Regions from separate parts of the Massilia sp. PAMC28688 genome, predicted to be linked through region 2. Evidence: predicted binding sites of a transcription regulator. Region 2 holds the regulator's gene; each other region holds the start of a gene.
The links. The regulator sigma-54, encoded in region 2, starts transcription at its own class of promoters, with help from an activator protein. The targets are predictions, from matches to a motif close to TGGCANGNAANCTGCTTT.
Positions count from the first base shown of each region.

Region 1: the regulator sigma-54 is predicted to act here: its motif matches at 6,212-6,229, upstream of KY495_RS04970 (TorF family putative porin).
Region 3: the regulator sigma-54 is predicted to act here: its motif matches at 3,393-3,410, upstream of pepA (flocculation-associated PEP-CTERM protein PepA).

Region 1 covers NZ_CP080378.1:1,117,169-1,124,957, forward strand. The annotation lists gene ptsP (phosphoenolpyruvate--protein phosphotransferase) at 1-178, opposite strand, end outside; gene KY495_RS04940 (HPr family phosphocarrier protein) at 232-501, opposite strand; gene KY495_RS04945 (PTS sugar transporter subunit IIA) at 567-974, opposite strand; gene gshB (glutathione synthase) at 976-1,923, opposite strand; gene gshA (glutamate--cysteine ligase) at 2,035-3,333, opposite strand; gene KY495_RS04960 (ammonium transporter) at 3,481-5,028, opposite strand; gene KY495_RS04965 (P-II family nitrogen regulator) at 5,039-5,377, opposite strand; gene KY495_RS04970 (TorF family putative porin) at 5,387-6,133, opposite strand; gene KY495_RS04975 (accessory factor UbiK family protein) at 6,406-6,654, shown strand; gene KY495_RS04980 (rhomboid family intramembrane serine protease) at 6,738-7,550, shown strand; gene KY495_RS04985 (PKD domain-containing protein) at 7,627-7,789, opposite strand, start outside.
Region 2 covers NZ_CP080378.1:1,359,078-1,366,866, reverse strand. The annotation lists gene KY495_RS06080 (SIS domain-containing protein) at 1-738, shown strand, start outside; gene KY495_RS06075 (HAD family hydrolase) at 792-1,304, shown strand; gene lptC (LPS export ABC transporter periplasmic protein LptC) at 1,304-1,897, shown strand; gene lptA (lipopolysaccharide transport periplasmic protein LptA) at 1,934-2,539, shown strand; gene lptB (LPS export ABC transporter ATP-binding protein) at 2,542-3,297, shown strand; gene KY495_RS06055 (RNA polymerase factor sigma-54) at 3,301-4,773, shown strand; gene hpf (ribosome hibernation-promoting factor, HPF/YfiA family) at 4,865-5,218, shown strand; gene KY495_RS06045 (enoyl-CoA hydratase/isomerase family protein) at 5,388-6,476, shown strand; gene rapZ (RNase adapter RapZ) at 6,516-7,379, opposite strand; gene KY495_RS06035 (TonB-dependent siderophore receptor) at 7,716-7,789, shown strand, end outside.
Region 3 covers NZ_CP080378.1:4,915,374-4,923,162, forward strand. The annotation lists gene mfd (transcription-repair coupling factor) at 1-985, shown strand, start outside; gene serB (phosphoserine phosphatase SerB) at 1,009-1,851, shown strand; gene KY495_RS21875 (GNAT family N-acetyltransferase) at 1,856-2,389, opposite strand; gene pepA (flocculation-associated PEP-CTERM protein PepA) at 2,474-3,337, opposite strand; gene KY495_RS21885 (DUF3300 domain-containing protein) at 3,565-3,930, shown strand; gene KY495_RS21890 (DUF72 domain-containing protein) at 3,937-4,707, opposite strand; gene trxC (thioredoxin TrxC) at 4,819-5,259, shown strand; gene KY495_RS21900 (cystathionine beta-lyase) at 5,256-6,422, opposite strand; gene rimO (30S ribosomal protein S12 methylthiotransferase RimO) at 6,426-7,789, opposite strand, start outside.

The DNA.
Region 1 (7,789 bases), 240 kb from region 2:
CCTGCAGGCCGCGGTGCACTTCGGCCAGGGCGTCCTGCAGGCGCCTGACTTCATTTTCCAGCTGCTCTTCAGCCACCAGGTAGTGCTTGACGTCGAGCGCGGCAGGGGTGAGCTTGTGCGCGCGCCCGATGGAGATGCCGCGGGAGACGGGTATGCCATGAAGCGTGAACGATGCCATCGGTTGTCCTGGGTGTCCAAAATGGTGGCGGCCGGGTGGTCGGTCCGGCGGCATTACTCGCCTTCGCCGAACTTGTCGTTGATCAGTCCTGCAAGGGCGATGACGCATTCCTGCTCGTCCGGGCCATCGGCCTCCAGCGTGACCTTGGCGCCCTTGCCGGCGGCCAGCATCATCACGCCCATGATCGACTTGGCATTGATGCGGCGGCCATTACGCGAGAGCCAGACGTCGCTCTTGTAGCGCGCGGCCATCTGGGTGAACTTGGCCGAGGCGCGTGCATGCAGTCCCAGCTTGTTGATGATTTCGAGGTCTTGTTGAATCATGTGGTTGGCGTCTTTATCAATCGGTGTCTGAGTTCTGCTGCGCGTGAAACGGGGATGATGCTCTGTTACGCCGGTCCTACCCTGACCCGGTTGTCGACCCGCACCGCGCCGCTCTGGGCCCCCGCCAGCGCCATTTCCACCACCACGTCGAGCGTGTCGCGGCGGTAGGTGATGGCGCGCAGGAGCATGGGCAGGCTGATGCCGGCAATGACTTCCACATGGCCGGCGTCGGCCAGCGAATTGCAGCAGTTCGACGGCGTGCCGCCTTTGATGTCGGTGATCACCAGCACGCCGCTGCCGTCATCCAGGCGGCCAATGGCGGTGCGCGCCAATTCGTTCACTTCAGCCAGGTCCTGGTCGGCCGCCACGTCAATGGCTTCAAAGCGCTCGGTGGGGCCGCGGAACACGTGCGCGACGGCGGCGATAAAGGCCTGTCCCAGCGGGGCGTGGGTCATGAGGAGGATGCCGACCATGTCAGGCCTTCCCTGCCTGCTGCTCGAGCGCGTCGATGAACATCGCGGCCACGTCGAAGCCACTTTGGTCGGTGATCTCCTGGAAGCACGTGGGACTGGTCACGTTCACTTCGGTCAGGCATTCGCCGATCACGTCCAGCCCCACCAGCAGCAGGCCGCGCGCGGCCAGGACGGGGCCGATCGCTTCGGCGATGTGGCGGTCGCGCGCCGTCAGCGGCTGGGCCACGCCGACGCCACCGGCGGCCAGGTTGCCGCGAATTTCGTCGCCTTGCGGGATGCGCGCCAGCGAAAAGGGGACCGGCTTGCCGTTGATGACGAGGATGCGCTTGTCGCCGCTGACGATTTCGGGAATGTAGCGCTGGGCCATGATGGTGCGCGTGCCATTGCAGCTCAAGGTCTCGATGACGGAACCGAGGTTCATGCCGTCGGCCTTGATGCGGAAGATGCCGGCCCCGCCCATGCCGTCGAGCGGCTTGAAAATGACGTCGCCATGCTGGGCGTGGAAGGCGCGCAGGCGCGCCGGGTCGGACGCGACCAGGGTGGGCGAGGTGTATTCGGAAAACTGGGCAATGGCGAGCTTTTCGTTGTGGTCGCGGATGGCCGAGGGCTTGTTGAAAACGCGCGCGCCGGCGCGCTGCGCCAGTTCCAGCAGGTAGGTCGCGTACACGTACTCCATGTCGAAGGGCGGGTCCTTGCGCTGCAGGACGGCGTCGAAGTCGGACAGGCGGCGCGCCACCTTGGGCGTGGCCACGTACCACTTGTCCGGATTACCGGTCAGCGTCAGGTGGGCGATATGGGCCGATACCTCGCCCCCTTCCAGCGCCATGTCGCCCTGCTCGAACGCATGGACTTCGTGCCCGCGGCGGGCCGCTTCGCGCATCATGGCGAAGGTGGAATCCTTGTACGTTTTGAAGCCTGCCAGCGGATCGGCAAGGAAAGCGATTTTCATGGACGTTTCCAGTCAGGGTAATGCCCTGATTTTATCCGGAAACAGCAATGTTGGCTTGATATGGCCGCGGCGAGGGGGGCCGCCCCCCTCCCCTGGCGCCGCGGGTGGTGGTCAATACACTTCCGGATTCGGATCGGTGCGTTCCAGTTCCAGCGAGGCAGCCAGCAGTCCGAGGCGCGCCACCACCCCGTACACATAGAAGCGGTTCGGCGCGGCGGTGCCGGGCTTGGCCTTGAGGTCGGGGACAGCGTGCTGCTGGGCAAAGGCCAGCGGCACGTACTGGGAACCGGGCGCATTCAGGTTCTGGTCCACCCCGCGCTCGGCGTGGATGCGGTAAAAGCCGCCCACCACGTAGCGGTCGATCATGTAGACCACCGGTTCGGCCACGGCATCGTTGACGTTTTCAAAGGTGGGCACGCCTTCCTGGATGATCAGGTCGGTCACTTCCACGCCATCCTTGATGACCGACATCTTGCTGCGCTGGCGCTGCGACAGGTCGCGCACGTCGTTGGCATCCTTGACCGTCATGATGCCCATGCCGTAGGTGCCGGCGTCCGGCTTGACGATGACGAAGGGCTTTTCCTTGATACCGTATTCCTTGTATTTCTTGCGGATCTTGGCCAGCAGCATGGTGACATTGTCGGCCAGGCACTCGGAACCGTTATCTTCCTGCATGTTGATCTGGCCGCACTTGGCGTGGAAAGGATTGACCATCCACGGGTCGACATCGATCAGCTTGCCGAACTTTTTCGCCACTTCGTCGTAGGCTGCCAGGTGGTTGCTCTTGCGCCGCAGGGCCCAGCCGGCGTGGGCCGGCGGCAGCAGCGACTGTTCATGCACGTTTTCCAGCAGCGATGGAATGCCGGCCGACAGGTCGTTATTGAGCAAGATGGTGCAGGGGTCGAAGTCGACCAGGCCGATGCGGCGCCCATTGCTTGATCTCACCATCGGCTCGATGACCAGCATGTTGCCGTCTGGCAGCGCCAGCGGCGTGGGCTGGGTGATTTCCGGCGACATGGAGCCCAGGCGCACGTGCAGGCCGGTCTGGCGGAAAATCTGCATCAGGCGCGCCACGTTTTGCAGGTAATGCGGGTTGCGCGTGTGCGCTTCGGGTACCAGCAGCAGGTTGCGCGCGTCCGGGCAATACTTGTCGATGGCGGCCATGGCGGCCTGCACGGCCAGCGGCAGCATCTCGGTGGCCAGGTTGTTAAAGCCGCCAGGGAACAGGTTGGTGTCGACCGGCGCCAGCTTGTAGCCGGCATTGCGCAAGTCCACCGAGCAGTAGAACGGCGGCGTATGCTCCTGCCACTCCATCCGGAACCAGCGCTCGATGGCGGGGGTAGCTGCGAGAATCTTTTTCTCGAGGTCGAGGAGCGGGCCGGTGAGGGCCGTGGCGAGGTGCGGAACCATGAATTGACGTCCTTAAGGCTTCTTGATGATCGTGAACAGCTACATCGGGGCGGAACCGGCATTTTAAAGCGATTCGGGACGCAGAATGCAAAAAGGCGCCCGCAGGCGCCTGTTTGACCCGCGCAATGCGGGCCGGGGACGGCAAATTCAGGCGTGGTAGGCCGATTCGCCGTGGCTGGTGATGTCGAGGCCTTCCCGTTCTTCTTCTTCCGGTACCCGCAGGCCGATGACCAGGTCGACCAGCTTGTAGGCAACGAAGGCCACCACAGCCGACCACAGCACGGTGACGCCGACGGCGGTCAGCTGGGTGATGACCTGGCCGCCAATCGAGTAGTCGGCCGATGCCTTGTTGGCAACGTAGTCGAAAATGCCCTGGCCGCCCAGCGACGGTGCGGCGAACACGCCGGTCAGCAGGGCGCCGAGGATGCCGCCCACGCCGTGCACGCCAAACACGTCGAGCGCGTCGTCGGCACCGATCAGGCGCTTCAAGCCATTCACGCCCCACAGGCAGACAATGCCGGAGAGCAGACCGATGACCAGGCCGCCCATGGGGCCGACAAAGCCGGCCGCCGGGGTGATGGCGACCAGGCCGGCCACGGCGCCGGAGGCGGCGCCCAGCATCGATGGCTTGCCCTTGGTGACCCACTCGCCCAGGATCCAGGACAGGGTGGCGGCGGCAGTGGCCAGCAGGGTGTTGATGAAGGCCAGGGCGGCAATGTCGCCCGCTTCCAGCGCCGAGCCGGCATTGAAGCCGAACCAACCGGCCCACAGCAGGGAGGCGCCGATCATGGTCATGGTCAGCGAATGCGGGGCCATCGATTCACGGCCATAGCCCACGCGTTTGCCGATCATGATGGCGCCCACCAGGCCGGCAATGGCAGCGTTGATGTGGACCACGGTACCGCCGGCAAAATCAAGCGCGCCGTGCTGGAACAGGTAGCCGGCCTTGGCGCCTTCTGAGGCGAGGGTGGCGGCGTCGGTGATCATGTCGGGACCGGTCCAGAACCAGACCATGTGGGCCACCGGCAGGTAGCTGAAGGTGAACCACAGCACCACAAAAGCGAGCACGGCAGCGAACTTGATACGCTCGGCAAAGGCGCCCACGATCAGCGCGCACGTGATGGCGGCAAAGGTGCCCTGGAAGGCGACAAAGACAAACTCGGGAATGACGACGCCCTTGCTGAAGGTGGCGGCATAGGCAAAGGTGCCGGCCACGGGATCCCAGATGCCGCCCAGTGCGAGGCGGTCAAAGCCACCAATGAAGGCATTGCCGGCGGTGAAGGCGAGCGAATAGCCGTACACGCACCACAGCACGATGACGAGGGCAAACACGGTAAATACCTGCATCAGCACCGACAGCATGTTCTTGCTGCGCACCAGGCCGCCGTAAAACAGGGCCAGGCCGGGAATGGTCATGATGATGACGAGGATGGTGGCTATGAACATCCAGGTGGTGTCGCCCTTGTGGGGCACGGGGGCAGGCGCGGCGGCCGGAGCTTCGGCAGCGGCCACCGGCAGCGCGGCGGCAGCTGCCTCGGCCGCTGCCCCGTCCGGTACGCCGGCAGCGTCAGCTGCCGGTGCCGAGATCGCCGGTGCTGCGGCCGGCGAGGCGTCCTGGGCCAGCGCCGGCAGGGCGCCGCCAACGGCGGCCAGCAAGGCGGCCGCACCGAGCCATTTGAGCAGTGTGTTTTTCATGATCAGTTCCTTAAAGTGCTTCGTTGCCGGTCTCGCCGGTCCGGATACGCACGACCTGTTCGAGGTTATAGACGAAAATCTTGCCGTCACCGATCTTGCCGGTGCGTCCTGCCAGTTCGATCGCTTCGATCACCTGCTCGACGATGGCGTCGTCGACCGCCGCTTCGATCTTGGTCTTGGGCAGGAAATCGACCACGTACTCGGCGCCGCGGTACAGCTCGGTGTGGCCCTTCTGGCGTCCGAAGCCCTTCACTTCGGTCACGGTGATGCCCTGCACATTGATGGCCGACAGGGCTTCCCGCACTTCGTCCAGCTTGAAGGGCTTGATAATGGCGGTAATCATTTTCATGGCGTTCTCTCAGAAGGTTTTCGACAGGGTGACAACGGCGCCGGTACGGCCCAGGTTCTTGCCGTTGACCGGGCTCAGATACAGGTCGGTGCTGGTGCCCACCACCGCCAGCGCCAGGGAAGCGAAGCCCAGGTCTTTGGTGACGCCGATCTTGTAATCGTTGTAGCTGAAGGCGCCATTGTTCTTGACCATCTGGCGGCCGGCGTGCAGGTTCAGCACCAGGCCGGGGGCGATTTCCTGGTTCACGCTCAGGTCCACGTAGCCGCTGCCCTTGCTGTCGGCGGTGCCGAACAGGTTGGTGGTCGAGTGCGAGTACTTGAGGGTGGCCGGGCCATAGCCGAGCTGGGCATAGAGTTCAAAGGTGTCGGCATCGGGATTGAGGTCGTTGGACGGATAGGCGTAGTACAGGCCGCCCACGTCATAGCTTACGCCCGGGCTGAGCTCGCCGCGCTTGCCGCCGTACAGGTCAATTTCCACGCTGCCATCGCCCCCCAGGTCCTTGGTCCATTTGATGGTGGACGCCCAGGCGCCGAGGTAAAAGCCGCTGGGGCTGTGGGTATAGTCGGCCCCGCCCTGCAAGGCCGGCTGCAGGCGCGTTTGCGACAGGCCGCGGTAGCGGTAGTCGCTGGTGACGGCAGCGTTGTAGCTCACGGCGTGCTCGGGCGCGTCATCGGCAGCGTGGGCCAGTGGCGCGAAAGCGGCCACTACCAGCGCCAGCGAGGCGGCAAGCGTGAACTGGTTGGTCAGGTTTTTCATGGCGGTTCCCCTATTGTTTTGAACGTGTGGCACGGTTGCGGATTAAAATCAGGTGAAACAAGGTCGTCTACGGGGACAGTAGCAGGAGTCGTGCCAGCGTAAAATGCGGGGGCGCGCCCTTGATTTTTTCACGGTGCCTACCCATCTTGCCTTTAATAAACTGCAGAACAGCGTGGCGAATGACGCTCCGGCACATGCCGGCGCGACAATCGCACCAATGCGATGCACTGCCAGCACCACGACGGTGCATCACGGATTCACCAGGAGAGCACATGGACATGAACAGCTTTTTTAACGACTTGCAGGGCAAGATCAACCAGGCCATCGAGAGTTCGCCCGCCAAGGACATTGAAAAGAACGTCAAGGCAATGATGACCCAGGGATTTTCCAAGCTGGACCTGGTCACGCGCGAAGAATTCGATATCCAGAACCAGGTATTGGCCAAGACCCGCGCCCGGCTCGAGGCGCTGGAACTGCGCGTGCAGCAGCTGGAGGAAAGCCTGGCCAGCCAGAAGGTGTAAGCAGCGCACTGCACGGTGTCGCGCCGGCGCTCCGCCGCGCAGATGCTATTATTGCAGCATTGTAAATATAACAATTGGCTGCCATGACTACTTCCTCGACAGCAGACAGCGGCGCGCCGGCCGCGCCGTCCCGCATCACCCCGGTCGTCATGCTGCTGGCGGCCATCAGTATCCTGGTCTACCTGGTGCAGCTTGGCAGCGGCGTGCACTGGATGAGTCCGCAGGTGCTGCAGATGATTGCCTGGGGCGCCAACGTGGCGCCGCTCACGCTCACCGACGCGCCATGGCGCCTGCTGTCGAGCATGTTCCTGCACATCGGGCTGATCCATATCGCCCTCAATATGTACATGCTGCTGGTGCTCGGCCCTTTCGTGGAGCGCGCCTTCGGCAAGCTGCGCTTCCTGCTCATCTACCTGTTGTCCGGCCTGTTCGGCAGCCTGGCCAGTGCCATGTGGTTCAGCGCCAGCCAGGAAGTGAGCGTGGCGGCCGGCGCCTCCGGCGCGCTGATGGGCATCAGCGGCGCATTCCTGGGCCGCATCCTGTCGCCCGGGCGCGGCCAGCTCGACGCCCATGCCATCGGCATGAAGGGTCCCCTGATCCAGACCATTGCCATCAACCTGGTCATCGGCTTTCTCAATACCGGCATCGGGATTGACAATGCAGCCCATATCGGCGGCCTGGTGGCGGGCCTGGTCCTGGGCCTGGCGTTTTCCCTGCTGACCTTTGGCCGCAGCGCCGGCGGTCGCCTGCTTGCCATGGTGGGCATCAGTGCCGCCGCCCTGGGCATCCTCTGGCAGCTTGCCACACGAGCGCCGTCACCGGGCTTGCTGGTCATGAAGTACCAGTTGCAGGTGCAGATGGCCAGGGCGGCCGAGCGCGCCCCGCCCTCGCCCTGAGGCGGAAACCGCACCTGTCATGCAAAAAGCCGTGCCAGGCATGATGCCGGCACGGCTTTTTGCGCACAGCTGCCGCTTAGCGGGTGATGGCGTTGCTCGTCATCTTGTTCAGTGCGGCATCGTAGGCAAATCCGGGGGCAGCAATGCCGGTGACGGCGTACTGGTAGGTGCCGGACACCTTGCTCAGGGGCGAATTGACGGTCGCAATGCCGGCAGTATTGGTGCCGGCGCTCTTGGTG
Region 2 (7,789 bases):
GAAGCTGCCCACGGCGACCTGGGCATGGTCACGGCGCAGGATGCCTTTATCGCCATTTCCAATTCCGGCGAAACGGCAGAACTGATGTCGATCCTGCCCATCATCAAGCGCATGGGTGCGCCCCTGATCGCCATGACGGGCAATCCCAAGTCCTCGCTGGCGCTGCTGGCCGACGTCCACCTCGATGTTTCGGTGGCCAAGGAAGCCTGCCCCCTCAACCTCGCACCCACCGCTTCCACCACGGTCACGCTGGCCCTGGGCGACGCCCTGGCCGTGGCTCTGCTGGACGCGCGTGGTTTCAAGGAAGAAGACTTCGCGCGCTCCCACCCCGGTGGTGCCCTGGGCCGGCGCCTGCTGACCCACGTGCGCGACGTGATGCGCAGCGGCGAGGCGGTGCCGCGCGTGCTGGCCGACGTGCCGCTGGCCACGGCCCTGCTTGAAATCACCCAGAAAGGCATGGGCATGACGGCGGTGGTCGATGAAGCCGGCCACCCGATCGGCGTGTTCACCGACGGCGACCTGCGCCGCCTCATCGAACGGGTCCAGGACTTCACCAAGATCGTCATTCGCGACGTCATGCACGCCAATCCGCGCCGCGTGCGGCCGGAGCAGCTGGCCGTGGACGCGGTGCACGTGATGGAAGAAAACCGCATCAACCAGATGCTGGTGGTCGATGATGAAGATCGCCTGGTGGGCGCCCTGCACATCCACGACCTCACGCGCGCAAAGGTGATCTGATGACTGACCCGAACAACATCGCGGCAGAGCGTCCCCGCACCGAACTTGCGCACATGCGCCGCGCTGCGGCCATCAAGGTCATGATCTTTGACGTCGACGGCGTACTGACCGACGGCAGCCTTACCTACGGCCCGGATGGCGAAGCGACCAAGACCTTCAATGTGCTCGATGGCCTGGGCATCCAGCTGCTCCAGAAAAGCGGGGTGGCGACCGCCATCATCAGTGCCCGCAATTCGCCGATCGTGGTGCGGCGCGCGGCCGACCTGGGCATACAGCACGTGCACCAGGGCATCCACGACAAGCGGGTGGCCTTTGCGCGCCTGCTGGAGGCAACCGGCTTGACGGCCGACCAGTGCGGCTATATCGGCGACGACGTGATCGACCTGCCGCTGCTGCTGCAGGTGGGCTTTGCCGTCACCGTACCAACCGGCCACCCGGAGGTGCAGCACCGCGCCCATTACGTCACGCGCGCGGGGGGCGGGCGCGGCGCCGTGCGCGAGGTGTGCGACATGGTGATGCGTGCCCAGGGTACGTACGAGGCGGCGCTGGCGCCGTATTTCGCCTGATGGATAAACACAAGCGCACAGCCCACCGCTGGCCGCTGCTGGCGATGATCACGGCCGGGGTGTTCCTGGCCGCCGGTTCGTTCTGGCTGGTGCAGGTCATGAACCGGCCGGATGTGAGCTTCAACCCCGATGCGGGCGACGAGCCGGATTACATCATCGAAAAATTCAGCTTCGTGCGCATGACTCCTGACGGCAAGCCGCGCTACCTGTTCCATGGCGAGCGCCTCACGCACCGGCCGCACAGCGACGTGTCCATCGTCGAGCGGCCGATCCTGAAGAACCTGACCCCGGGCGCGCCGCCCATGACGGCCAGGGCCAACAGCGCGCGCATCCGGCACCAGGACAACGAGGTGGACCTGCTGGGAAATGTCGATATCAGCCGTCCGGCATCGGCCACCACGCGCGCAATGCAGATGCAGACCGAGGCGCTGACAGTGCTGCCGGACGAAGACCGCATGAAAACGGACCAGCAGGTCAAGATGACAATGGGCAGCGCCACCATTACCGGCATGGGAATGCAGGCCAACGACGCCACGCGCCAGATCACGATGGGCCGCGGCAGGATGGTGTATCCGCCACCGGCGGCGCGCTAGCATCGGGCAAGACCAAACAAACAGACTGACAAGAACATGAAAAAAATTATCGCAATCGCCGTCATGGGGCTGGCCATGCTGTCCGCCTCGGCCGAAAAGGCAGACGCGGGCAAGACCGCCGTGATCGACTACACCGACCTGGTGGTCGATGAAGTCAACCAGACCACCATCCTGACCGGGAACGTCATTGTGACCAAGGGCACGCTGGTGCTGCGCGCCGAACGGGTGGTCATCAAGCGCACGGCCGACGACTACATGCAGATCACCATGACCAGCAACGGTGGCAAGCCTGCGACCTTCCGCCAGAAGCGCGACGGTGGCCCCAATCTGTGGGTGGAAGGGGAGGCGGCGCGCATCGAGTACGACGAGCGCAGCGCCCTGGTCAAGCTGTTTTCCGGCGCCCGCATTCGCCAGCTGGAAGGCACGCGCCTGACTGACGAAATCCAGAGCGAATACATTTCCTACGACAGTCTGCGCGAGGTATTCACGGCCCGCAATGATGCCAGCGGCGCCAGCAAGCCTGGCGGCGGCCGCGGACAATTGATCATCGCCCCGCGCCGGCCGCGCGCCGCAACGGAGACGCCTGCGCAGGCTCCGGCTCCGGCTCCGGCTCCGGCTCCGTCACAGTCGCCGGGGACCTGAGCATGGAACCGAAACGCTGCGGCAGCACGCTGATCGTTCGCGGGCTGCAGAAAAGTTATGGCAAAAAGCTGGTGGTGCGCGACGTCTCGCTGCAGGTGGAGTGCGGCGAGGTCGTGGGCCTGCTGGGCCCCAACGGCGCCGGCAAGACCACCTCGTTCTACATGATCGTGGGCCTGGTGCCGTCGGACGCGGGCAGTATCGATATCAGCGGGGTCGATATTTCGACCATGCCGATTCATCGCCGCGCCACGCTCGGCCTGTCCTATCTGCCGCAGGAGGCTTCGGTGTTCCGGCGCCTGACAGTGGAAGAAAACATCCGCGCCGTGCTCGAACTGCAAAAGGTGGATGGCAAATCGCTCTCCAAGACCGAGATCAACGAGCGCCTCGACAACCTGCTGGCCGACCTGCAGATTGAAAAGCTGCGCGAGAGCCAGGCCATGTCGCTCTCCGGCGGCGAGCGGCGGCGCGTGGAAATCGCGCGCGCGCTGGCGACCAACCCGCGCTTTGTCCTGCTCGACGAGCCGTTTGCCGGCGTCGACCCGATTGCCGTCATCGAGATCCAGCGCATCGTGCGCTTCCTGAAAGAGCGCGGCATCGGCGTCTTGATCACCGACCACAATGTGCGCGAGACGCTTGGCATCTGCGACCGCGCCTACATCATCAACCAGGGTGCGGTGCTGGCGTCGGGACGGCCAGACGACATCATCGCGGACGAATCGGTACGGCGCGTCTACCTTGGTGAACACTTCCGCATGTAAGCGATGAAACAGTCACTTCAACTACGCACCTCGCAGCACCTGGCGCTCACGCCGCAGCTGCAGCAGTCGATCCGGCTGCTGCAGCTGTCCACGCTGGAGCTGCACCAGGAACTGGAGCAGCTGCTGACCGACAATCCGCTGCTCGAACGCCTGGACGATCCGCTTGACCACTCGGTACGCCTGCTGGCCGACGGCGCCATCGGCAGCAATGCCACGCCGGGCGAAGCGGCGCCGGAGCCGGGCGCCCAGGATGCACCGGCGCCGGCCGAAGCGGAGGGTGGCGATGCGCCGGACAGCGAAGCGCCGCAGGGACCGGAAGGCGACGCCGACTGGGGCGAACAGACCCGTGCCAAGGGCTCGGACGATGAAGACTCGCGCCCGCAGCTGGAAGCGTCGTCGACCACGCTGCGCGAGCACCTGATGGAGCAGATGCGGGTAACGGTGAGCGAAGGGCGCGACCGCGCACTGGTGGAGCTGATCATCGATGCGCTCGACGACAATGGCTACCTGACCGAAACGCTGGAAGAGATCCACGAACGCCTGCCGGCCGAACTGGAGATCGACTTCGACGAAATGAAGACCGCGCTGGCGCTGCTGCAAAGCTTTGACCCGGTGGGCGTGGGGGCGCGTTCGGCCTCGGAGTGCCTGTGCCTGCAGATCAAGGCCATGCCGGGCGTACCGCTGGTCACGCGGCGCATGGCCCTGGCCATCGTCGACAAGCACCTGGCCTGGTTCGCGCAGCGCGAATTCAACAAGCTGAAAAAGGCCCTCGACTGCGATGACGAAGACCTGCGCGAGGCGCAGGCCGTGATCCGCCAGTGCAATCCGCATCCGGGCGCCGTGTTCGCGTCGGACGTGTCGGACTTCGTGGTGCCGGACGTGATCGTGCGCAAGGCCAAGGGCGGCTGGTCGGTATCGCTCAACAATGAAGTCATGCCGCGCCTGCGGGTGAACAATATGTATGCCAGCCTGCTCAAGCAGGGCAAGGGCGAAGGACAGATGAGCGCGCAGCTGCAGGAAGCGAAGTGGCTGATCAAAAACATGCGCCAGCGTTTCGACACCATCCTGCGTGTTTCGGAGGCAATTGTTGAGCGCCAGCGCAATTTCTTTTCGCACGGGGCGGTTGCCATGCGCCCACTTGTGCTGCGCGAAATTGCTGATACACTTGGTCTGCACGAGAGCACCATCTCTCGTGTCACCACGCAGAAATACATGCTGACCCCGCACGGCATGTTTGAGTTGAAGTACTTTTTCGGCAGCCACGTCGCCACCGAAGCGGGGGGAGAAGCATCCTCGACGGCGATTCGCGCGCTGATTGTGCAATTGACAGGAGCAGAAGACCCTAAAAATCCATTATCCGACAGTAAGATTGCGGACATGCTGGGGGAACAGGGTATGGTCATTGCGCGCCGGACCGTTGCCAAATACCGGGAAGCGCTCAAAATCCCGCCCGTCAGTCTCCGAAAGTGTCTGTAGATTGCAGTATTGCCTGGCAATGCCAGGTGGTAAGCCTTGTTCCTCTGCGCACGCGCATGAACTGAAAGTGACACCATCTTTAGGAGTGTGTATGAATCTCACAATTAGCGGACATCATCTCGAAGTGACACCAGCCATCCGTGAATACGTACAAGCCAAGCTCGAGCGCGTAAAGCGCCATTTCGACCAGGTGATCGATATCGCCGTGATTCTCACCGTCGACAATCTCACTGAAAAAGAAAAGCGCCAGAAGGCCGAAATCAATCTGCGCCTGTCCGGCAAAACTGTCTATGTGGAAAGCCTCTCCCACGACCTGTACGCGGCCATCGACTGCCTGGTCGACAAGCTCGACCGCCAGGTCATGAAGTACAAGGGCAAGGTCCAGGACCACAATCACCAGGCCATCAAGCACATGCCTGAAGAGCAGAGCCCGGAAGCGGTGTAACTGCACCGGGTTCCACAGCCAAAGGCGTCCGCGAGGGCGCCTTTTTGCTGTTCGCGGTCAGCATCCGGCGCCCTGGTCAGGTGCGGGCCCGGGCGGCTTGCCGGAAGCAATTGGTGGCGCTCCAGTGCGGCGGTAAAATAGCGCTCTTTTCTCTTTCCTACTGCCTGCCATGAGCACATACGTCCTGCATCGCGTTGCCGACCGAACCGGCATCATCACCCTCGACCGCCCGAAGGCCCTCAATTCGCTGTCGCTGCAGATGGTGCGCGACCTGACCGCCATCCTGGAGGCGTGGCGTGACGACGCCGGGATCGATGCGGTGGTCATCGGCAGCAGCAGTCCCAAGGCGCTGTGCGCCGGCGGCGACATCCGCTTTTTCCATGAGTGCGGTCATGCCACGCCCATGGGAGGCAGCGCGCTGCTGGAAGACTTTTTCACCGAGGAATACGCACTCAACCACCTGATCCACTTGTATCCCAAGCCTTACGTGGCCTTGATGGATGGCGTGGTCATGGGGGGCGGCATGGGCATTGCGCAGGGCGGCCCGGATTGCCGCATCCGCATCGTGACTGAAAAAACCAAGATGGCCATGCCGGAAGTGAACATCGGCCTGTTTCCCGATGTGGGGGGCAGCTACTTCCTGTCCCGTGCGCCGGGGCAGCTGGGCAACTACCTGGGGCTGACGGGGCTGACCATCGGTGCGGCCGATGCGCTGTACGTGGGACTGGCCGACCTGTTCGTGCCGCACGAGCAGATGGCAGCGCTTGGCGCGCTCATCGACGCCACGCCAGGGGCGCAGCTGCGCGAGGCGATCAGCAATTTTGCGGCGCCGTTTGCTGGACAGTCTGGCAGCAGTGAACTGGCAGCAGCGCGCGCTGACATCGACCGCCATTTCGGCGCCCCGTCGGTCGCCGCCATCATGCTGTCGCTCGAAGGCGACGACAGTGCCTTCGCGCAAAAGGCGCTGGCCGCCATGCGCCAGCGTTCACCGCTGATGATGTGCGTAACGCGCGAACTGCTGGTACGCGGTGCCGGCCTCGATGTGGCGGGCTGCCTGCGCATGGAACGCACCATGGTGCGGCACAACTTTGAACACGGCGAAGTGCTGGAAGGCGTGCGCGCGCTGGTGATTGACAAGGACAATGCGCCGAAGTGGAATCCGCCGACTTTGGAGCAGGTGAGCGAGGACATGGTGGCGCGCTTTTTCATGCCGGTGTGGCCGGACAGCGCGCATCCGCTGCGGCACTTGCAAGGCTGATCTTCAAGGGGGCGGCCCCTGCGGACTGTGGCGGGCGGACTAGCTCTGTTCGCGATGACGCAGTACCACGCGCTCGGTCGGGCTGAAGTAGGCGGCCAGCCTTTCGGCCATGTACACCGAGCGATGCTGCCCGCCGGTACACCCTACCGCCACCGTCAGATAGCTGCGGTTGTCGGTCTTAAATGACGGCAGCCACTTGGCGATAAAGGCGCGGATATCTTCCAGCAATTCGGCGGCGCTGGGCTGCGCGTCGAGGAAGGCAATCACCGGCGCGTCCATGCCGGTCAGCGGCCGCAGCGTGAGGTCGTAGTAGGGATTGGGCAGCGCACGCACGTCAAACACGAAGTCCGCGTCCAGCGGCACGCCCAGCTTGAATGCAAACGACTCGAAGAACAGCGTGATGGGCGCGCGCTCAATGGCCACCAGCTCCTTGATCCAGGCGCGCAGTTTGTTGGCCGACAGTTCGGAGGTGTCGATCACATGTCCCAGCTGCTCGATGGCGGACAGCCGTTCGCGCTCTTCCAGGATGCATTCGATCAGGGTGCGGCGCGAGGCGGGATTTTCGTCGGGCCGCAGCTGGTGCGACAGGGGATGGCTACGCCGCGTTTCGGAAAAGCGCGCTACCAGCGAATGGGTATTGGCGGTCAGGAACATGACCTTGACGTCGTGCCCATCGTCCTTAAGCATGCGGATATTGGCCGGCAGCTCGACCAGCGATTGCGCGCTGCGGGCGTCGACTGCCACCGCCAGCGACTCGGTACCGTCGGCAATGAGCGCGCTTACCAGGCTTGGCAGCAGGGCGGGCGGGAGATTGTCAACGCAGTAGTATCCAGAGTCCTCAAGTACCCTGACAGCTACTGACTTACCTGAACCGGAAATACCTGTAATGAGAACAATGCGCATGCCCTTGATGATACCGCATGCGGCCATTTTCTGTTTGGACGCCGCGCGAGCGCCTGGGGCCCGTGTCTTGCAAGCAGGGTGTTGATTATCGTGACAATTGCGCTTCGCTTGCGCGTGCAACTGTCGGCCGATCGGTCCACTGTGTCGGCACCGAACCGCAGCATGCTAGTCATCGCAGCGGCGAAGCTGTTGTAGCGAGGCTGAAACCGCATGCCAATCTCGTTTGCCGCAAAGTTTCACGATTTTCCCGCTGCTAGTATTTCCCCTCGGCATCGACGGGCGTGGCGTTGGCGCTTGAGCCGGCCTGGGTGCACAAACGACAATGGGGAAATGTCTGTGAATATAACGCATCGATCGATCGCCATTGTGCTGTTGGCTAGCCAGCCTGCTGCCGTGTGGGCCGATGACGC
Region 3 (7,789 bases), 1.9 Mb from region 2:
CAACGAAGTGGAAACCATCCAGAACCGCTTCGCCATGCTCAGCGAACTGCTGCCGGAGGCGCGTATCGGCGTGGCCCACGGCCAGATGCACGAGCGCGACCTCGAAAAGGTGATGCGCGACTTCGTGGCGCAGCGCTTCAACATCCTGCTGTGCACCACCATTATCGAGACCGGCATCGACGTGCCGACCGCGAACACCATCATCATGCACCGCGCCGACAAGTTCGGCCTGGCGCAGCTGCACCAGCTGCGCGGCCGGGTGGGACGCTCGCACCACCAGGCGTACGCCTATTTACTGGTCAACGATGTGACCGGCCTGTCCAAGCAGGCGCAGCGCCGGCTCGATGCGATCCAGCAGATGGAAGAACTGGGCAGCGGCTTTTTCCTGGCCATGCACGACCTGGAGATCCGCGGTGCCGGCGAAGTACTGGGCGAGAATCAGTCCGGCGAAATGCTGGAAGTGGGCTTTCAGCTCTATTCCGACATGCTCAATGAAGCGGTGCGTTCGCTCAAGGCGGGCAAGGAGCCCGACCTTGCCGCGCCGCTGGCCACGACCACCGAAATCAACCTGCACGTGCCGGCCCTGCTGCCGGCCGACTTCTGCGGCGACGTGCATGAGCGCCTGTCCATCTACAAGCGCATGGCCAACTGCGCCACCCAGGACAAGATCGACGACATGCAGGAAGAGCTGATCGACCGCTTCGGCAAGCTGCCGGACCCGGTGCAGGCCCTGATTGAAACGCACCGCCTGCGGGTGGCGGCCAAGGCAGTGGGCATCATCAAGATCGACGCCCACAGCGAGGCGGCCAACCTGCAATTCATGGTCAATCCGCCCATCGATTCCATGCGCATCATCACGCTGATCCAGAAAAGCCGCCATATCAAGCTGGCCGGCCAGGACAAGCTCAAGATCACCGCCAGCATGCCGGACCTGGCATCGCGCGTGCTGCAGGTAAAGCAAACCATCAAACAACTGCTGGCATGACGGCCGGCCCATTGAACATGAATATGAACCTGGTCTTGCAGGGTCCTGACGCGACACCTGAGCTGTTGGCACGGATCGCCGCACTGGCGGCGCCTGAACGGGTGGTCGGCATCGGCGAGCACGCAGTACGCTGCGAAAACGTGGCCTATTCGGAGGCCCTGCACCGCACACTGTTCCTGGCGGCGGAATCGGCGCGGCTGGACGCCACGTTCATTACACCGGGACGCAGCCTGGCAGACTTTCGCCTGGTCGCCATGGACATGGACTCGACCCTCATCACCATTGAGTGCATTGACGAAATCGCCGACATGCAGGGCCTGAAAGCCCAGGTCTCGGAAATCACCGAGGCGGCCATGCGCGGCGAACTTGATTTTTCCGGAAGCCTGCGCCGGCGCGTGGCCCTGCTCAAGGGACTCGACGCCAGTGCGCTGGAGCGCGTCTACACCGAGCGGCTGGCCATTTCCATGGGTGGCGAGGCAATGCTGGCCGCGGTCAAGGCTGCCGGGCTGAAAACGCTGCTGGTCTCGGGCGGGTTCACCTACTTTACCGACCGCTTGCGCGAACGTCTGGGCATCGACTACAGTCACGCCAATACGCTCGAAGTCGTGGACGGCAAGCTGACCGGCCAGGTGGCAGGCACCATTGTCAATGCCGAGGAAAAGCAGGCCACGGTGGAACGCGTGTGTCACGAGATGGGGATCAGCCCGCGCCAGGCCATCGTCATGGGCGACGGCGCCAACGACCTGAAAATGATGGGCATTGCCGGCCTGTCGGTAGCCTTCCGGGCCAAGCCGGTGGTGCGGGCGCAGGCATCGGTGGCCCTCAATTTCAGTGGCCTCGATGGCCTGCTGGCGGTGCTGGCCTGACGGCTTAGCCGATGCGCTTGCCCATGCGGGTGAGCGCCACCACCACCCCGCCCGACAGCGGCAAGCTAATCCGTTCGAGCGCACTGAAGCCATGCCGGATGTAGAGTGGCTCGCCGGGCATGGTCGACACCAGTTCCAGAGACGTGAACCCGGCCTGGCGCGCCATTTGCGTGCAGTGTTCGAGCAGCATGGAACCGAGCCCTTTGCGGGCCATGGCAGGGTCGACAAAAAAAGCCCGGATGCGCGCCGGCTCGCTGGCCGGATCGAGCAGCCGGTCATTGCCGCTCTTGGCATGGTCGCCGCCGAAATCGGTGGCGCGCCGGCTCCAGCCGCCGCAGGCCACCATCACGCCCTCGTCTTCAATGACAAAGTAGGTGCCATCGGCCACCAGCGCACTGTCAACGCCGAAGATTTCGCGCGTGATGGCCCGGGCCTGCTCCTCGGTGTAGAAGCCTGCCGCCAGGCCGGTGCCGGACCTGCGGATCAGGGCGTTCATGGCGTCTTTTTCCGCAAGACGGGCGGCGCGCAGGATAAACATGATGCAGCTTTCTGACCAATCACATGAATATGCGGACGTTAAAAAAGGGCGCCGCAGCGCCCTTCTCTGTACCAGCTTTGAAACTTAAGCTTGCTTGCGCTTGCGGCTGACTACGCCTGCGCCCAGCATGGCCAGGCCCAGCAGTGCCAGCGAACCTGGCTCTGGTACTTCCGATGCCAGCTTGAACTGACCGTTGTTGCTTACAAAGAAGTGGCTACCTGCAACGTTACGGTAAGTACCGCCAGCGCAGCCAGGACCGGCGTAAGCTGCGTACTGGCATGCAACTTCGTTCACCAGACGGCTGGTTGGCGAGCCCACGGTGTTGGCGTTGGTGAATGCAAACGACAGGATGTCTTCGTTGGCCAGGTCAGCGCCATTGCCGCGGAAGAAGTAACCTGCCGTCAGGCCGCCCGGGGTGCTGGCGCGGGCGTTAACACTGATCTGGCCATTGTTGGTTGGGCTGCCCGAACCATCAACGTTGCCGCCGCCGCCGGCGATCACGTCGAAGTTGGCAATCACGGTACCGAGGTTGGCGCCGTAGATACCGGCGGTGGTGCCGTACTGGCCATTGGTCGGGTTGTGGTACATGGTGATCTTGCCGCCGGTGAAGGTGAAGGCGCCGGAGAAGTTACCCGTGCCATAAGCTTCAAACGTTGCGGAAATGTTGCCGCCAGCGTAGTTGATCGGGAAGTACTGGCCATTGCTGTCAGCCTGGACGATGTTGAACACGGCGTGCTCGACGAAGTTGAAGGTCGAGGCGCTGGTTGGGGTCAGCTGGATGAAAGCATTGCCGTTAATGTCGAGGTATTCATTGATGACCTGGCCGGCGGCAAAGCCGGTGCCGGTTGGGTTGAATACCCAGTCGTTCATGACGACGTTAGCGTTGGCAACGCCTGCGAAGGAGTAGGCGGCGATGGCAGCAACGGCAAATTTCGATGCAAATTTCATTGGGAAGTCCTAAATATTGGTATTAATTAACCTAGCATGCGTCAATGCAGGATATAAAGCATTAATCATGCCAGGCAAGCGACACCCTTATAGATCAATGACATACGTCAACACCAATAGTTTTCTGACAATGTAGTGTAAAGAATTTCGACGTTTTCCACGACGATGGCGGCGCCCCAGGATTTGAATTGGACTACAATCAATTGCAACCTGTCGGGAGAATTGCCATGAAATTACTGACGCTCGCTTTCTGTCTTGCTCTTGCGGGATGTGCTGCCACACCGCCCGGCAGTCATACCAGTCATGCGCCACGCGATCCTAGGCAGTGGCGCGTGGTGTCGGTCACGCCAGTGCCGGCCGGGACGGCCGCACGTGTGGCGGCTACCTCTCCCGATGGCAAGGCAGTGGAGTATTCCTACAATCCTGCTCCCTTCCATCCGCCGCCGGCGGTGTACACGCCCCGCCCCGTGTACAGCCCGGGGCCATACTATCCGGAGCCGGCCTATTACTGGCCGCCCGTGCACCTGAGCCTGGGATTTGTGTTCGGGCACCACTGGAGCCGCGGCCGCATGCGCGGTGGCTGGCGGCGCTGATGCCGGTCAGCCGCCGCGGTGTGCGGCGGACAGGGAGGCGATGCTCAGCGCATTGGCAAGCGACGCGCCGGAAGCCGTATTGTCAAAGATAAGCCAGACCGTGCGGCCGGCTGCCACATGGTCGTCCAGATCGCGCGCCAGCTGCGCCAGGTAGTCGTCCGGATAGGACGAGTAATAAATGCGCGGCGAACCATGCAGGCGCACATACATGGTGGAGGTGGTTGGCACATGGGGCCCGTCCTGTCCCTTGGCCGGGTCGGCAATCACGCGCACCACCGCGCACTCCGTCAGCAGCGCCGTCGCCTGCGCACCGAACCAGCTCGGATGGCGCGCTTCGCAGGCGATCGTGCAGCCAAAACTGTCTTGCAGGCGTGCGAAAAACGGCGCCGCTACCATGGCATCGAATTCCAGCTTGGGCGGCAGTTGCACCAGCACGCACCCCAGCTTGTGGCCCAGCGCCCCTGCCTCGGCAGCGAACTGGTCCAGGGGCGTGCCGATATCGACCAGGCGCGCGTCGTGCGTGATCGTACGCGGCAGCTTGACCGAAAAGCGGAAGTCGTCAGGGACGCTGGCCGCCCAGCGCTCGTAAGTACGCACCTGGTGCGGCCGGTAAAAGCTGGAGTTGATCTCCACCGCCGGAAATACCCTGGCGTAGCGCTCCAGGTGGCTGCCATCTGTCTCAAAGGCGTGCGCGGTGTCGCGCGTGATGGTCCAGCCGGCGCAGCCGGTCAGCAGGCGGGCCGGCGCGCCGGCGCCGGGGGAAGCGGTATTGGTCATGCGAGGCAGTGTAGCAGCGACAGGCGCGCTACCGGAACACACCAGACGCCGCCACGGTCTTACAATATCGCTGTTGTTCCACCTTACGTGACCACCTACGCGGAGACCCGGATGTCCGACCCTGTCCATATTGTGTGCCCCCATTGCGACGCCGTGAACCGGCTGGCACCTGCGCGCCTCGCCGACCAGCCGGTGTGCGGCAAGTGCACGCGCGAGCTGTTCATGTCCAAACCCATCGACGTGACCAGCGCGCGCTTTTCCAAGCATATCGAACGCAATGACATTCCCGTGCTGGTCGATTTCTGGGCCGTGTGGTGCGGGCCTTGCAAGATGATGGCGCCGGCCTTTGCCCAGGCGGCGCAGCGGCTCGAACCGCGCATGCGGCTCCTGAAGGTCGATACGGAAAACGTGCAGGATATCGCCGCGCGCTACAACATCCGCAGCATCCCGACGCTGGCACTGTTCCAGGGCGGGCGCGAAGTGGCGCGCCAGCCAGGCGCCATGGATGCGGGCAGCATCGTGGCCTGGGCCGAGGGGAATGTGCGACCCTAAGGGGCCAGCACCGCCAGCGCCTGTTCGATGTCGGCGATCAGGTCGTCCGGCTCTTCCAGGCCGATATTGAAACGCACCAGCGTGCCGGCGCCTTCCCAGCCGCGCCGCATGGTGCCGATCCGGTACGGCATGGCCAGGCTGTGCGCACCGCCCCAGCTGTAGCCGATGCCAAACAGCGCCAGACTGTCGACAAAGGCATCGGTCTGCTGCTCGCTGTAGCGAGCGTCGAAAATCACCGAGAACAGGCCGCCGGCGCCATGAAAGTCACGCTTCCAGGTCTCGTGGCCCGGACAATCGGGCAGCGCCGGGTGCAGCACGCGCGCCACTTCCGGGCGCGCCTTGAGCCACAGGGCGATCCTGCGGGCCGCCGCATCATGGGCGGCGAAGCGCAGCTTCATGCTCGACAGGCCGCGCAGCACCAGGTAGGCATCGTCAGCCCCCACGCCCATCCCCAGGCGCATGTGGGCCATGGCCAGGCGCTCATTGAGGGACTGCTCGCGCGTGATGACGGCGCCCATCAGCACGTCCGAGCCGCCGGACTGGTACTTGGTCAGGGCCTGCATGATGATATCGACGCCATGCGCAAATCCGCGCAGGGCCAGGCCCGCCGACCAGGTGTTATCCAGCGCCACCAGCACGCCTTGTTCCCTGGCGGCCTGGCAGATGGCCGGCAGGTCCGGCACTTCCATCGACACCGAGCCGGGCGCCTCGGTCCAGATCAGGCGCGTGTTGGGCTGGATCAGGGCCCCGATGCCGGCCCCGATCATGGGGTCGTAGTAGCGCGCGCTGATGCCGAAGTCGCTGCTCAGCCAGCGGCCCAGTTCACGGTTGGGCGCGTAGACGTTCTCCGGCAAGAGCACGTCGTCGCCGCTTTTCAGGAAAGCGAAATTAACCATGGCAATGGCAGCCAGGCCGCTGGGTGCGAGCAGACAGAAACGGCCGTCTTCAAGCGCGGCCAGTTTCGCTTCCAGGGTAAAGGTGGTGGGCGTGCCGTGCAGGCCGTAGGTGTAGCCGCTCTTGTCCTTCCAGTCGCCCGAGCGCATGGCCGCCACGCTCTCGAACAGCACCGTGGAGGCATGATGGATCGGCACCGGAAAGGCCGCAAACCCCGCCGGCGGCGTGTAGTCGCCGTGAATGAGGTTAGTTTGCGGCGATGGCTTCATGACTCAGACGACCGTGGCCCACAGGTCGTGGGCGTCGGAGGCGGTGATCTTCACTTCTGCGAATTCGCCCACCGCCAGCTTCTTGCCCGGCACCAGCGAGCGCTTGATGTGGACCACGCCGTCGATCTCGGGCGCATCGGCCCACGAACGGCCAATGGCTTCACGCGCGCCCACTTCGTCCACCAGCACGCGCATGCTCTGACCGACCTTGGCCTGCAGGCGCTTTGCCGAGATTTCTTCCTGCAGCATCATCACGCGCGCGCGCCGCTCTTCGCGCACTTCTTCCGGCACCGGGTTGTCAAGCAGGTTGGCGGTGGCCCCTTCGACGGGCGAATAGGCAAAGCATCCCAGGCGGTCGATCTGCGCTTCCTTGAGGAAGTCCAGCAGGTATTCGAACTCGGCTTCGGTCTCGCCCGGGAAGCCGGCGATGAAGGTCGAGCGGATCGTCAGGTCCGGGTTCATGGCGCGCCAGGCCTGGATGCGGTCCAGGTTTTTCTCGCCACTGGCCGGGCGCTTCATGCGCTTGAGGACATCGGGATGGGCGTGCTGCATGGGGATGTCGAGGTAAGGCAGGACATGGCCGCCGCTCATCATCGGGATCACCTGGTCCACGTGCGGGTATGGATACACATAGTGCAGGCGCACCCACGCGCCGTACTGCGCTGCCAGCTGGCCCAGGGCCTCGACCAGTTGCGTCATGTGGGTCTTGACCGGGCGCCCGTTCCAGAAACCGGAGCGGAACTTGACGTCCACGCCGTAGGCGCTGGTGTCCTGCGAAATGACGAGCAGCTCCTTGACGCCGGACTTGAACAGGTTTTCCGCTTCCAGCATCAGGTCTGCGATCGGGCGCGATACCAGGTCGCCGCGCATGGACGGGATGATGCAGAAGCTGCAGCGGTGATTGCAGCCTTCAGAGATCTTGAGATAGGCATAGTGCTTGGGCGTGAGCTTGACGCCCTGCGCCGGCACCAGGTCAATGAAGGGTTCGTGCGGCTTGGGCAGGTGCAGGTGGACCGAGTCCATGACCTCGCCCAGCGCGTGCGGACCGGTCACGGCCAGCACCTTGGGATGCACCTTCATGATGATGTCGTCGCCCTGCGCATCCTTCTTGGCGCCCAGGCAACCGGTCACGATCACGCGGCCGTTTTCGGCCAGGGCCTCGCCGATGGCGTCGAGCGACTCCTGCACCGCGGCGTCAATGAAGCCGCACGTGTTGACGATCACCAGGTCAGCCCCTTCATACGACTTGGCCGTGTCGTAGCCTTCGGCGCGCAGCTGGGTCAGGATCTGTTCGGAATCGACCAGCGCCTTGGGGCAGCCTAGCGAAACGAAGCCTACCTTGGGAGCGGCGGCATTGATGGGGATAC